DNA from 3 places in the Shinella sp. 20P9.1.1 genome. Region 2 is predicted to be linked to each of the others. Evidence: riboswitches for the same ligand, from Rfam matches in the RefSeq annotation. Region 2 holds a riboswitch; each other region holds the start of a gene.
The links. Region 2 has a riboswitch for cobalamin ahead of AC27VQ_RS15875 (hypothetical protein). Riboswitches for the same ligand answer to the same signal wherever they lie in the genome.
Positions count from the first base shown of each region.

Region 1: linked by a shared signal. The riboswitch ahead of AC27VQ_RS01210 (ABC transporter substrate-binding protein) and the one ahead of AC27VQ_RS15875 (hypothetical protein) in region 2 are both predicted to bind cobalamin.
Region 3: linked by a shared signal. The riboswitch ahead of AC27VQ_RS23475 (aromatic ring-hydroxylating oxygenase subunit alpha) and the one ahead of AC27VQ_RS15875 (hypothetical protein) in region 2 are both predicted to bind cobalamin.

Region 1 is NZ_JBYOLC010000001.1:265,630-270,568, reverse strand. Features, by position in the region: gene AC27VQ_RS01220 (ABC transporter ATP-binding protein) at 1-333, opposite strand, end outside; gene AC27VQ_RS01215 (FecCD family ABC transporter permease) at 330-1,358, opposite strand; gene AC27VQ_RS01210 (ABC transporter substrate-binding protein) at 1,355-2,392, opposite strand; cobalamin riboswitch at 2,571-2,802, opposite strand; gene AC27VQ_RS01205 (MurR/RpiR family transcriptional regulator) at 2,838-3,692, opposite strand; gene AC27VQ_RS01200 (polyamine ABC transporter substrate-binding protein) at 3,760-4,752, opposite strand.
Region 2 is NZ_JBYOLC010000008.1:196,498-201,436, forward strand. Features, by position in the region: gene metH (methionine synthase) at 1-1,629, opposite strand, end outside; gene AC27VQ_RS15875 (hypothetical protein) at 1,715-1,930, opposite strand; cobalamin riboswitch at 2,035-2,251, opposite strand; gene AC27VQ_RS15880 (glycoside hydrolase family 94 protein) at 2,660-4,939, shown strand, end outside.
Region 3 is NZ_JBYOLC010000018.1:26,552-31,490, reverse strand. Features, by position in the region: gene AC27VQ_RS23490 (L-threonylcarbamoyladenylate synthase) at 1-234, opposite strand, end outside; gene AC27VQ_RS23485 (diguanylate cyclase domain-containing protein) at 392-1,441, shown strand; gene AC27VQ_RS23480 (DUF6656 family protein) at 1,488-2,099, opposite strand; cobalamin riboswitch at 2,413-2,624, shown strand; gene AC27VQ_RS23475 (aromatic ring-hydroxylating oxygenase subunit alpha) at 2,730-3,971, shown strand; gene AC27VQ_RS23470 (FAD-binding oxidoreductase) at 3,973-4,939, shown strand, end outside.

The DNA of each region.
Region 1 (4,939 bases), on a different contig from region 2:
CCAGGGCGTGAGCGCGCCGAGATAGGGCGTACGGCCGAGCTCGACGGCCTGGCGCGCGGTGATGCGCTCGGTCGTTTCCGCCTGCTGCTCGACAAAGGCGATGCGCCGGGCGATGGCCTGACGGCCGTGATCCGAAAGCGGCGTGCCGTCGAGCAGGACGGCGCCGGCCTGCGGCTTGCGGATGCCTGACATCAGCGACATCAGGCTCGTCTTGCCGGAGCCGTTCGGGCCGATGATGCCGAGGAATTCGCCGGGGCGCACATCCAGCGAGACATCCGACAGGATGGTCGCACCACCGGCCGACCAGTGCAGGTTTTTGGCAGACAGTGTCACAGGGCAGACCTCCTCTGGCTGAGGATGAGCGCGAAGGCGGGCGCGCCGAACAGTGCCGTGATGACGCCGATGGGCAGGACCTGGCCGGGGATGATGACACGCGACAGCACGTCCGCCGCGATCATGAAGATGGCGCCGATCAGCGCCGAGGCCGGCAGAAGCAGGCCATGCCGCACGCCGACCACCATGCGCGCGGCATGGGGAATAACGAGGCCGACGAAGCCGATCGAGCCGACGATGGAAACCATGGTCGCCGTCATCAGCGCGGAAATGGCGATCAGCACGACATAGACCCGGCGCACGGGAATGCCGAGCGAGGCGGCCGATTCCGTGCCGAAGGTGAAGGCATCGAGCGCGCGGGCGTGCCACAGGCACACGAGAAGCCCGAGGATCGCTACCGGCAGCGCCAGCCAGACATCCGGCCAGCGCACGCCCGAGAGATTGCCGAGCAGCCAGAACATGATACCGCGTGCCTGCTCCGCGCTCGCCGCCTTGGTGACGATGAAGGAGGTGAGCGCGTTAAAGAGTTGCGAGCCCGCGATGCCGGCCAGGATGATTGCGCTCGTGCCGCGCCCGGCGCGCAAGGCGAGCGCGCTGACGAGGCCGAAAGCGACGAGCGCGCCGAGGAAGGCGCCGGCCGGCAGCGTTAGGGCACCGGCCCCGATACCGAGAATCGCCACGCTGACGGCACCGGTCGAAGCGCCGGCGGAGATGCCGAGAATATAGGGATCGGCCAGCGCATTGCGCAGCAGCGATTGCAGGATGACGCCGCAGAGCGCCAGGGCCGAGCCGCAGCAGGCAGCCACCATCGCCCGGCTCAGCCGGTAGTTCCAGATGATGCCCTCGTCGATCGGCTCCAGCGGGTAGCCTGCATGCCAGAGGCGGTTGGCCACCGTCTTGGCGACCACGTCGAGAGGGATGGCCGTCTCGCCGACTGCGGCGCCGACGCCGAGCGCAAACAGCAACAGAAGGAGCGCCGCGAAAGCGGCGCCCGTCCGAAGCAGGATGGGACGATCGGAGATCACTTGGCCAAACCAGCCTTTTCAATAGCATCGGCCAGACGCTCGATGCCTTCGATGGTACGGATCGTCGGGTTCATCGCCTGAGCGTCCATGTCGAAGACATAGTTGCTCTTCACCGCCGGCATGAGGCTTGCGACCGGGTCGGTCTTCAGGAAGTCGAGCTTCGCCTCAAGGCTGTCGAGCGGATAGCGGCGGCGCTCCATCGAGCCCGCGACGATCATCGTCGGCGCGGCCTTGGCGATGGTTTCCCAGCCGACGGTCGGCCATTCGTCCTCGGTCTTGATGATGTTTTCGATGCCGAGCGCCGACATGATGTAGCCCGGCGCGCCGTTCTTGCCGGCGACATAGGGATCGGCATCGGCGGCGCTGGAGAACCAGAAGACGGCCGAGAGCCTGTCCTTGGCGGCGGCAACCTTGGCACGGGCCGCCTCTTCGCGTGCCTTCAGCGCGGCAACGACCTCTTCGCCCTTGTCCTGGATATCGTAGATCTGCGCCATCTCGCGGATCTCCTGATAGACCAGCTCCATGGTGAAGACCTGATGGCGGACGCCGTCGCTGGCCGCGCTGTTTTCCTTGCCGACGCAATCGGACGGCGAGGTGTAGACGGGAATGCCGAGCTCCTCGAACTGCTCGGGCTTGGCAACGACGCCTTCCGGCCCGACCTGCCACTGGAACTGCACCGTGACGATATCCGGCTTCTTGGCGAGCACGCTTTCGAAGCTCGGCTCGTTGTCGGCCAGACGGTCGATCCTGGCGTTGACGTCTTCATAGCCCTTGATGACCGGGCCGACCCACAGCGCCGTGCCCACCACCTTGTCGGCCAGGCCGAGCATGTAGAGGATTTCGGTCGAGCTCTGGCCAATCGAAACGGTCTGCGTCGGCGCCTTCTGGAAGGTGACCGGGCGGCCGCAATTCTGCAGCGTCAGCGGATACTGCGTCTCGGCGGCCTGGGCCGTGCCGGAGGCGATGAGGGTTACCGCGCCGGCAAGGGCGGAAGCGAGGGATGCGGCGCGCAGGGCCGCGGAAAACAAGGTCATGGATTTCTCCCGGAGAGTGAAGGCGTGCGGGCTCAGCCGATGGACCACGAAGGGCGCACCGAATGCGGTCGGGAGAAAACGATTAGGGGTCTGCCGCGGGCGGCAGTCTGGCTCGTCATGGCGTCTCCTGTTCCGGGCTTCCCCGCCCGTGACTTGGATCTGGAGTGCATGGCAAGCAGCACTCTCGGCTCTGACGGCAGGTCTCCTGGCTCACGGATATCTGCTGCCTGTCTGCCTTCCCGTGCAAACGCACAGTGGCATGACGCGAGACGCGTCACGAGGACAGGCGGCAATCCGCCTACAGTTGCGGGGGCAGCCACGGAATGGGTCCCTGTTGGGTCATCCGCACCGTGTTCCCTATTAATCCCCTGGGAGTCATCCTTCGGGGAACCGTCGTCCCATCCTTAGTCCGCACCGTTCGGCGGCGTCAAGGTGACGGTGAAAATCAGCTTTCGAAATCCCCGAAGACATCCTGCAGGCGTGTCAGCCGGTCGACACGCTCGCTCACCTCGTCGCCCATCTCGACGATGATGTTGCTCAACATGAGATCCATCACCGCCGTCATGGTCGCGGCGCCATCCCAAAGCGGCCCGTGCGAGCCGGGCACGATGAGGCAGATGTCGGAGACTTCCGGCCCCCAGGGGCAGAATTCATCGGTCAGCAGCACGACCTTCACGCCGGCCCGCCGGGCTTCCAGCGCCAGCGGCCGGGCCTTGGCGGCAAAGCGGCGTACGTCGTGCAGGAAGAGCAGCCGCCCCTCGACGGAGCCGTCGAGCACTTCGGCATAGGTGCCGTTGACGCCGTCGACGAATTGCACGCGCGGGCGGGTGTAGGAGAGCTGGCTTGCAAAATACTGCGCGATGCCGCGCACGTTCTGATAGGCGGCGACATAGACCTCCGTCGCGCCGATCAGCGCGTCGATCGTCTGCTGCCATTCCGGCGCGGTCGTGATGGCGTAAATCTCGCCGAGATTGTCGATCTGCTGCTGGATGAGCCCGGCGAGCAGCTTGCCGTCCTTGCGGTCCTGCTCCAATCGCCCGACCTGTCCCTTGACCTGCCAGGCGGGGTTGGAACTGCCGCGGCGCAGCTCGCTCTTCAGCTCGTCGAGCCCGTCGAAACCCATGCGGCGCAGATAGCGGCCGATGGTCATGGGCGAGAGTTCCAAGCGCTGGGCGATCGACCGCGCCGTCTCGAAGGGCAGCTCGGCGATGTTGCGCTCGATGTAATGGGCGATCAGCTTGTCGGATTTGGACCGCCTGAGGTCGTCGGACTGAACGAGCTTCAGAATGCGTTTCGACACGTCGCCCCTCTCTTCGAAATCCCGCCCGTCCAAAGACGGGCGGGTATCAACCGCACTCACACCGGGCTCATTGCGCCGTCTTGACCCGCGTCCAGACACGGTCCACCTGACGCAGGGCCGGACCCAGATCCTCGAATATCTGGAGACGTGCCATCGTCTCGGCCGGCGGGTTGATTTCCTTGCTATTCTTGATCTTTTCCGGGGTCAATTCCCGCGCCGGCACGTTGGCGGTGCCGTTGGTCTGCTGCGAGACGTTGAGAGCGACGATTTCCGGGCGCGTATAGAACTGGAGGAACTTGATCGCGTTGTCCTTGTTCGGCGCGGTTTTCAGCACGCAGATATCCTCCTGGTACATGGTCGCCCCCTCCTCGGGGATCACGTAGCCGAGGTCCTTTTCATTGGCGAAGATATCCACCATCGCACCGACGAAGGCGTGCCCGGCCGCCACGTCGCCCGCTTGCACCATCGGACGCTCGTCATAGGTGAAGGCCGCCACATCCGGCTTCATGGCGATGATCGTGTCCGCCGCCTGCTGCAATTCGGCCGGGTCCGTCGAGTTGATCTTGTGGCCGTTCAGGATGAGGCCGACCGCCAGCACTTCGCGCATGTCGTCGAGCAGGGTGAATTTCAGGCCCTTGGCCTTCACGGTCTCGATCAGGTCCTTCCAGCCCGTGATATCCTTGCCGAGCACCTTGCGGTTGTACATGATGCCGACCGAACCCCAGGCATAGGGCAGGCAATATTCACCGTTCGGGTCGCTCTTGGCGCGCAGGAAGGCCGGATCGATATTCTTGAAGCCTTCATATTTGTTGATGTCGGTCTTCTCCAGAAGATCGAGCTTGGCCATGATGTCCTGCATATGCACGGACGGGAAGACGATGTCATAGCCCGTGGCGCCGCCCTGGATCTTGGCCAGCATTTCCTCGTTGGAGGAATAGGTCGAGAGGTTGACCTTGATCGAGGTTTCCTCCTCGAACTTCTTCAAGACCTCCGGATTGATATATTCGCCCCAGTTATAGACGTTGAGCTCGGCGGCGCTGGCCATGCCCGTCGTGGCCATGAGCACGGCGAGCGAAAAAGCGGCGCGGCGAAAGCCGGACAGACCGGCATCATGCGATTTCGGCATCGAATAGTCTCCTCTGATGGTTTGGCCCGTCGTGGCCCCGGCGCTTTCCTTTGCACCGTCTTTCCCGTCCCGGCTTCTTTCGGCCGTTGACTTGGATGAACAAATGGTATCCAGATATCTA
Region 2 (4,939 bases):
GAAGATATTGGGGTCGAAGACGATATCTTCCGGCGCAAGGCCGGCGATTTCGGTGAGCAGCGTGTAGGCGCGGGTGCAGATTTCCACCTTGCGCGCCTTGGTGTCAGCCTGCCCTTTCTCGTCGAAGGCCATGACGACGACGGCGGCACCATAGGCGCGCACCAGTTTGGCATGGTGCAGGAAGGCCTCTTCGCCTTCCTTCAGCGAGATGGAATTGACCAGCGGCTTGCCCTGCACGCATTTCAGGCCGGCCTCGATCACCTCCCATTTCGAACTGTCGATCATCACGGGAACACGGGCGATATCGGGCTCGGCGGCGATGAGGTTGAGATATTCCACCATCGCCTTGGCGGAATCGATCAGGCCCTCGTCCATGTTGATGTCGATGATCTGCGCGCCGTTCGCCACCTGGTCGCGCGCGACGTCGAGAGCGGCTGCATAGTCGCCCGCCGTGATCAGCTTGCGGAATTTCGCCGAGCCCGTGACATTGGTGCGCTCGCCGACATTCACGAAGGGAATGGCTTCGGTCAGCGTGAAGGGTTCGAGGCCGGAAAGGCGCATGTGGCGCGGAATATCCGGGATCTGGCGCGGCTTGTGGCGCGACGCCGCCTCGGCGATGGCGCGGATATGGTCCGGCGTCGAGCCGCAGCAGCCGCCGACGATATTGACCAGGCCGTCGCGCATGAACCCTTCGATCTGGGCGGCCATCTCGTCCGGCGTCTCGTCATACTGGCCGAAGGCGTTGGGCAGGCCGGCATTGGGATAGGCGCAGACGAAGGTTTGCGCCACGGAGGAAATCTCGGCGAGGTGGGCGCGCATGGCATTGGCCCCGAGTGCGCAGTTGAGGCCGATGGAGAAGGGATCGGCATGGCGCACGGAATTCCAGAAAGCCTCCGGCGTCTGGCCGGACAGCGTGCGGCCGGAAAGGTCGGTGATGGTGCCCGAGATCATGACGGGCAGGTCGATGCCCTTTTCCTCGAAGACCTCGCGCGTGGCGAAGATCGCGGCCTTGGCGTTCAGCGTGTCGAAGATCGTCTCGATCAGGATGATGTCGGCACCGCCGTCGATGAGGCCGCGCAGCTGTTCGGCATAGGCGATCCTGAGATCGTCGAAGGTCACGGCACGGTAGCCGGGATTGTTGACGTCGGGCGAGATGGAGGCGGTGCGGTTGGTCGGGCCGAGCGCACCGGCGACGAAGCGGCGTCGGCCGTCCTTTTGCTGGGCACGCAGGCCGGCGCGGCGGGCAAGGCGCGCGCCGTCGCGGTTCAGCTCATAGACCATGTCCTCCATGCCATAGTCCGCCTGGGCGATGGTGGTGGAGGAGAAGGTGTTGGTTTCCAAAATATCGGCGCCGGCGAGCGCGTAGCGATAGTGGATGTCCTCGATGGCGCCGGGCTGGGTCAGCGTCAGCAGATCGTTGTTGCCCTGCTGGTGGCAGGCGCAATCGCCGAAACGGTCGCCGCGGAAATCGTCCTCGACCAGTTTCAGCGTCTGGATTTCCGTGCCCATGGCGCCGTCGAGCACGAGAATGCGTTCGCGGGCGGCGGCTTCGAGGGCGGCGCGGATCTCGCGACCGTCCCGCTTCGGCTGTTCGGGGCCGAACAGGTCGTCCAGGTGGGAAGTGGCCATGGGGAAACCCTCCGATGCAGTATCGTCTGCATCGGAGTTCACATAAAGATATCTTTATGTCAATATATCTTTATGTGGTTTGGCCCTAGTGCATCGGTTCATTCGCCCCAGCAAGCGAGGCGAACAGCGCCTTGAGGCGGATGATGTCAGGGTCGGCGCTTTGGCAACGGGCAAGCTTGTCCACCTCCTTCAGCGCCTCGACCGGAAGATCGGCGCCGCGCGGTTGCCAGAGCAGCCAGGAGATGAAGACGGATTCCGGCTTGCCGGTGCCGGACGGCTGGATATCGGTGAATTGAAACATTTCTTTTTCCCCAATTGAAAATTGGGGGATGACCGGACGCACGCTGCTGAAAAACTCGCCCGCGGGCGACAACAAGCGCACCCTTGGGACACCCCGCCCATGGACGTTACAGACGTGTCAGGGCAGGTCTCCTGGCTTGCGGGTCATTGCCTTTGTCTCGCCTTCCCGGTGGTTCACACCAGTGGCATGGAGCGACATCGGCTCGCCGTTCACAGTTGCGGGGGCAGCGCCGGTCTTGATCCTCCTTGGAGCATCGCACCGGCTTCCCTCTTAGCCTCCGAGCCGCATGCGACTCGGAAGACCCTGACGGCCGGAGACTGGCGTGACGCGGTAAGTAAGTCAAGGATGCGGGAACACGATGCACAGGCCCGGAACTTTTTTCTCAGCAATGCATTTGGGCTTCCGCCTGCCTCCTGCCCCTCGCTCATCTCGCCGGCGAGGGCGTGATTCACCAAAACCGCAGATGAGGGCCAATGCCGAGCCATCCCGATACGCTCAGATGTTGCAAGTCTCTGTCCTTACGGCTAAAAAATGCCGTTTTCATGCACCACGCGGCCAGGATGCCAATCAGCGTGTCGCCTGAGCCATGTTCTTTCCGTCAGCGCCATGAGGGCGTCGCATGGTGTCATGGCTGATCGCGGCACAGAGACGAAACCTGCCCGCAAAAAACCCTCCGGCGCACAGGCCTTTGCCGGATGGCTCAACATGGCCGGATCCAGATTAAGAAATATGTCCCTTCATAATACGCCGCACGCCGCCCGCGACGCAGACGCCAAGCAGATCGACTATAACGATTCGATCCGCGCCACCTATCTGACGCTGGAGGAGCTGGCCGAATGCGGCGAGGCGCTGGCGCGCGACAAGACCGCGCCGCTGCCCGGTTTCCGGCCCTTCGAATTCCGCGCCCGGCACAAGGAAAACGAGAAGGAAATCTTCCGCGTTTATCAGGCGACGGCCAAGGACGTGGAGTCGGGCGCGCAGATCACACCCGCCGCCGAATGGCTGCTCGACAATTATTACGTCATCGAAGAGGCCATCCAGGAGGTCCGCCGCGACTTCCCGCGCCGTTTCTATCGCCAGCTGCCGACCGTCGAGATCGACGGGCAGGCGGTGCCGCGCACGCTGGTGCTGGCCTGGCTCTACGTCGCCCATACCCAGAGCAACATCTCGCATGAAAGCTTGACGGCCTTCGTGCAGGGTTTCCAGAAGATCGATGCGCTGAAGATCGGTGAACTCTGGGCGCTGCCGTCCTTCATCCGCTTCGTGCTGCTCGAAAACCTGCGCCGCATCTCCAGCCGTGTCGAGCGCTCCCGCAAGATGCGCTTCAAGGCCAATGACGTCGCCGACGAGCTGGTGCGCCTGAACGATCCCGAAAAGAGCATCCAGTATCTGCGCTCGATCGAGAACTTCGTCGAGGACAACACCTTCGTCACGCAGCTGCTCTACCGGCTGCGGGATGGCCTGCAGGCGTCCGGTGTGGTGATCCAGTGGCTGGAGCGCAAGATCGAGAGCCGCGGCAGTGATCTCGAAGAACTGATCGTCTCGGAAAACAACCGCCTGTCCTCCGGCAACGCGACGATGAGCTCGCTCATCAAGAGCCTGCGCACCGTCGACGATACGGAATGGCCCGTCTGGTTCGAGAGTGTCAGCCGCCTCGACGAGGCGCTGCGCCAGGGCTCGGATTATTCCGACCTCGATTTCGGCTCGCGCAACAAATACCGCAACACGATCGAGCGTTTCGCCCGCCGCTCCGGCAAGACGGAGCTTGAAGTCACGGAGATCGCGCTCGCCATGACGGCGGAAGATGCGACCGCCCATGTCGAAGATCTCGACTACAAGGCCAATGTCGCCGCCTTCCTCGTCGGCAAGAAGCGCAAGCAGCTTGAAAAGCGTATCGGCTACCGTCCCTCCATCGTGCAGCGCATCGTGCGCTTCGGCCGCAAGCTCGACTGGTTCGCCATTGCCGGGCCGAACATCCTCTTGACGCTTCTGGCGATGATCGCGGTCTTCTATTTCCTCGATCAGCTCGATATCCCGAACGGCGCCTGGCTGATCATGCTGGTGCTCTTCGCGCTGCCGGCCTCGGAAGGCGCGTCGGGCCTGTTCAACACGCTCGTCACCTTCTTCGTCACGCCCTCGCGGCTCGTCGGCTACGAATTCAAGGACGGCATTCCGGACGATGCGCGCACGCTCGTCGTCGTGCCCTGTCTGATCGCCAAGCGCGACCATGTCGACGAACTCGTGCGCAATCTCGAGGTGCACTACCTCGCCAACCCGCGCGGCGAGATCTATTTCTCGCTGGTCAGCGACTGGACGGACGCCCAAGTCGAGGAAACCCCCGCAGACCTCGAAGTGCTGGAATACGCCAAGCGCGAGATCGCGGCGCTTTCGGCGCGTTATGCCTATGACGGCCGCACGCGCTTCTACCTCCTGCACCGCCGCCGCCTCTACAATCCCTCCGAGGGCGCCTGGATGGGCTGGGAGCGCAAGCGCGGCAAGCTGCACGAACTGAACCTGCTTTTGCGCGGCGACGGCGACACAACCTTCCTGCCAGGCGCCAATGTGGTGCCGCCTGACGTCAAATACGTCATGACGCTCGATTCCGACACGCGCCTGATGCGCGATGCCGTGACGAAGCTCGTCGGCAAGCTGCACCACCCGATCAACCGCCCGGTCATCGATGCCGAAAAAGGCAAGGTCACCGCCGGCTACAGCATTCTCCAGCCGCGCGTCACGCCGTCGCTGACGACCGGCAAGGAAGCCTCGACCTTCCAGCGCATCTTCTCCGCCGACCGCGGCGTCGACCCTTACGTCTTCACCGTCTCGGACGTCTATCAGGACTTCGCCGGAGAAGGCACGTTTACCGGCAAGGGCCTCTACCATGTCGACGCCTTCGAGGCGGCCGTGAAGGGCCGCATCGGCGAAAACGAAGTGCTCAGCCACGATCTGCTTGAAGGCTCGCTGTCGCATTGCGCGCTGGTTACCGACGTCGAACTCATCGAGGACTTC
Region 3 (4,939 bases), on a different contig from region 2:
CACCGCATGTCTCTCCGCCATGGCGAGATCGGCCATATGGCAGATCAGCGGATTGAAGCGCGGCCGGCCCTTCATGTCATAGATGCGGGTGATGGCGAGCGGATTGGTGGCGTCGGCGGCCAGGCCATAGACCGTCTCGGTGGGAATGGCGACCGGCACGCCGCGGCCGAGCGTTGCGGTGGCGCGCGCCAGCGCTTCCTCCGCATCCGTGCGCGTATCAACGATATCAGCCATCTCGCCCTTCCGTCTTTGCCGCTTCCTTTACAGCGCTTTGTCGGCAAATGCCAAGAGTTCGGCGGATGGCTAAAATTCGAACGGCCGGATTAGAGCGGCCGAAAGACCGGGCTGTTACGGTCAGGGTGAAAAGTCCCGCAAGCAGGTCCGCATCTGAATGGCTAACAGGAAATCCTCGACCACCGACGTCGCCTTGCGCGTTGCAACGGCCATGAAGCAGATGGGCATAGACGGCCTGCCGCGCAATTACGAACTGGTCTATGAGGCCTATGCCGGCAGCAACCCGGATCTCGTGCGCGACTTCATCGCGCTCGGCAAATACAAGACCCAGGCCGCGCTCGACGAACTCGGCAGGAAATACCTGCCGCACCAGCACGAGGCGAGCGTGCTGCAACGCTCGGCCGGCGCGATCAGCAGCGAGATGAGCAATTTCATGGACCTGCTCAGCCAGGAACGCTCCTCGCTCAACGATTACGGCCGCCTGATCGGCGAGGCGTCGCAGGTGATCGGCAGCGTCGGCGGTGCACTCGGCAGCTCGCTCGAAGCTCTGCAGCGCGCCACCGAACAGCGCGTCACCCACACCGCCGAGATGGCCGAGAAGGTCGCCGCGCAATCGGCCACCATGGACGGCATCCAGAAGGAAATGGCGGAATTCGAGGCGATGAAGTTCGTCGACCCGCCGACCAGGCTCGGCAACCGCCGTGCCTTCAACAAGGCTCTCGCCCGCGTCTATGCGAACCCCTCCCTGCCGATGCTCTGCGGCGTCGTCGTGGCGGAAGTAGACGCCGAACGCCGCTTCTCGCCGGCCCAGATAGAGGCGCTGTCCGACCATCTCGTGACCTTCTACGGCGGCCTCATCCGCCAGGCCTTCCCGTCAAACGACCTCGCCGTGCGTTTCGACGGCCTGCGCTTCGGTTTCCTGTTCAACACTTCGGATGAGGGGGAGGTGGAGCGGCTGATCGATCTGCTGCGCGCCGCCTTCCAGACGGTGGCGCTGCGCGATCCGCGCACCAACCGCAATCTCGGCCATCTTACCCTGTCGGCCGGTGTCTGCATGTCGGATCGCGCCGAAAGCGCGCTGGACCTGTCCTCGGCCTGCGAGCGGGCGCTTCTGGAGGCGAAGGCATCCGGCGGTGACCAGATCGTCGTCTACGGTCGCGGCGACGAGGTGCCGGCGGGCAAGGAGTGGATGCTGTATAGAGCGTGAAAAGCAATTCCAGCAAAAGTGTGAAGCGGTTTTGCGTCCGGAAAACTTAAAGCGCGCTGATGATCTTGCGCAGCGCCTCGTTGCGGGCGCCGAGCATCAGTACGTTCTTCATGGCGAGCTTGGGATCATCCGTGCGGAAGATCACGCCGTTGCCGCGCACCTTGCGATCGATCGTCAGGCGGCCTTCGTGGTCCGTCGGCGTGATGGCGACGGCGAAATACATGCGGCTCTGCTTTTTCGAAATGCCGGCGAAGAACTGCTCTTCCTCGCCGATCTCGGCAAAGAAATTGGCCATGTAGAAGGCCCATTGCACGTTCTGGAAATCCGCGAAACTCGAATTGGCCACCGTGATGTGGCAGTAGCCGAGATGCGGCGTTTCGGCGAGCGTGCGGTGGAAGATCAGCTTCGGAAACTGGATCGAGCGGTGAAACCCGTTGATGCGGTCGTGGGTGACGGAGCCGGCGCGTTCCAGCTTGCGGCCCGTGCGCTCGGCCACCTCCTCGTAGGACAGGTAGCGCTTCTCGCTCGGGCTCCAGCTGTCGGGGGTGCGGTCGATGCGGCCGGTGCGCAGGAATTCCGTATGCACGGCGGATTTCGGCGGGTTCGCGCGCTTGTAGGCGACGGCGTCGTAGTATCGAAACTTCGTCTGCTGCTGCACGCCCGGCGCTCCATGTTCGCGCGGCACTCCGTGCTCGCGCCCTGATCGCGGAAGTTTATGGAAACGCCGTTAAGCATTCCTTTCCGTTCGGACCCTCAATCCTTGCAGGGCGGTTTCGATGGTCGCAATATGACAACTTGCCTCTTTAGCGCCCAGCTTGCCTGCTCTCGCGCCTCTACGCATGATTAAAAGGCATATTATATTGATATAAATCGACAAATGTCGTTTCTAAAAGACTCTCATTCATTTTTCGACTGTCGTCAAATCATGAAGTCACGTCGTTTTTTGGCATGTCGAACGACGATTCTTGCGGTTAGATAAAGACACTCAAGGTGTCGCCTTCTAGGGAGGGCGGAGAATTGGGAAGCCGGTCAGATTCCGGCGCTGCCCCCGCAACGGTGTTGGAGAAAACGCGGCACAAAGCCACTGGACGGACTGTCTGGGAAGGCGCCGCATCGGTCCGCAGGTCCTGTCCTGCAATGACCACTCCTCAGCCCGGAAACCAGCCTGGAGAAAAGATCGTGACTGGCTGCGGCGGGCGGCCGGGAAGCGTGCACGCCGGGCGTTTTCACGCCCGGATGCCGTCTCCTCCGTGCGCCTCATCCCCAAACTGGACCTATGAGGATTGCCATGGATATCCGCAGCGACGTGCTCCGCAAGCTCAAGAACCGGCGTGAAGGCCACAGCCTCGAACAGGCCTTCTACATCGACCCCGACCATTACAAGCTCGACATGGAGACGATCTGGTATCGCGACTGGCTGTTCATCGGCCATGACTGCGAAATCCCGAAGGCCGGCAATTATTTTACCGTGCAGGTCGGCGATTATCCCGTCGTCATCACCCGCGATCGCTCGGGCACGATCCGCGCGCTGCACAATTCCTGCCGCCACCGCGGCTCGCGCGTCTGCACCCAGCACAAGGGCACCTCGGCCAAGCTCGTCTGTCCCTATCACCAGTGGACCTACGAGCTCGACGGTTCGCTGCTCTTCGCCCGCCACATGGCGGAGGATTTCGACAGGACGCAGCATAGCCTGAAACCGATCCATTGCGAGACCCTCGGCGGCTACATCTTCATCTGCCTCGCCGACGAAACCCCGGATTTCTCCGCCTTCCGTGCCAATGCCGAACCCTATCTTGCGCGCCACCGGCTCGGCGAAACCAAGGTCGCCTTCGAAAGCACGATCATCGAGAAGGGCAACTGGAAGCTCGTCTGGGAAAACAACCGCGAGTGCTATCACTGCGCCGCCAACCATCCCGAACTCTGCCGCACCTATCCGGAAGCACCGACTGCGACGGGCGTGCAGGGCGCCAAGGACGACCCTGTGATTGCCGCGCATTGGGCGAAATGCGAAGCATCCGGCCTGCCGAGCGAGTTCCGCATGTCGCCGACCGGCCAGTTCCGCGCGGCCCGCATGCCGCTCATCCAGGATGCCGAGAGCTACACCATGTCCGGTGCGCGCGCCGTCCAGCGCCCGCTGTCGAACGACGTGCAGGAAAGTGGCATCGGCACGCTGCTGCTCTTCCACTATCCGACGACGTGGAACCATGTGCTGGCCGATCATGCCATTACCTTCCGCGTCCTGCCGCTCGGCCCCGAGCTGACGCAGGTCACGACCAAGTGGCTGGTCAACAAGGATGCCGTCGAGGGTGTCGATTACCGGCTCGACGAGCTCACCCATGTCTGGACCGAGACCAACGATCAGGACCGCCAGATCGTCGAGGAAAACGCTTTCGGCATTCGCTCGCCGGCTTACCAGCCTGGCCCCTATTCCCCGGAGGACGAGGGCGGCGTCATGCAGTTCGTCGAATGGTATTCGAATTTCATGATCGACCGGCTGGACAACAAGCAACCGATGTCGCGGGTGGCCTGACATGACGATTTCGAGCCATTTCCGCCATTTCGACGAACTTCACCCCTGGCACGATCGCCATAACCTGCTTGAATGCATCGCCGCGACCGTGGAGACGGCCGATGTGATGACGTTCACCTTCAGCTCCGATCAGAAGAACTGGTTCCGCTATCTGCCGGGCCAGTTCGTCACGCTGGAACTGCCGGTGTCGGAAGACGAGCCTGTCATGCGCACCTACACGCTCTCCTCGACACCTTCGCGGCCCTTCTCCGTCGCCGTGACGGTGAAAGCGCAGAAGAACTCGATCGGCACGCGCTGGATGTTCGATCATCTGCGCCCCGGCATGAAGCTGAAGGCCTTCGGGCCGCTCGGCGATTTCTCCTTCGTGCGCTATCCGGCGGAAAAATACCTCTTCATCTCGGCGGGCTCCGGTGTGACGCCGATGATGTCGATGACGCGTTGGATGGCGGATTGCGCGCCGCAATCCAACGTGGCCTTCGTCTCCTGCGCCCGCAAGCCGGAGGACCTGCTGTTCAAGCCGGAACTCGAATGTCTCGCCGCCCAGATGCCGAACCTCGCCCTCGGCTTCGTCGTGGAAGGCCACAATCCGCGTGACGGCTGGCACGGCCTGCGCGGCCGCATCGATGCCGCCCGCCTCTCGCTGCTCGCGCCCGATTTCCGCGAGCGCACCGTCTTCTGCTGCGGCCCCGAACCGTTCATGCGCGGCGTCAAGGACATGCTGAAGGTCTGCGGCTTCGACATGAACCGTTACCACGAGGAAAGCTTCCAGCCGGCCAATGCGCCCGCGCCGGAAGAGATCGCCATCCGTGCCGGGGCCGGCGAGCAGGCGGCCGACGTCAACGCCGTCTCGACCGTCACCTTCACCATGGCCGGCAAGGATGCGCAATGCCCGCCCGGCCAGACGATCCTGCAGACGGCCCGCGCCGCCGGTGTGCGCATCGGCGCGGCCTGTGAGGGCGGTCTCTGTG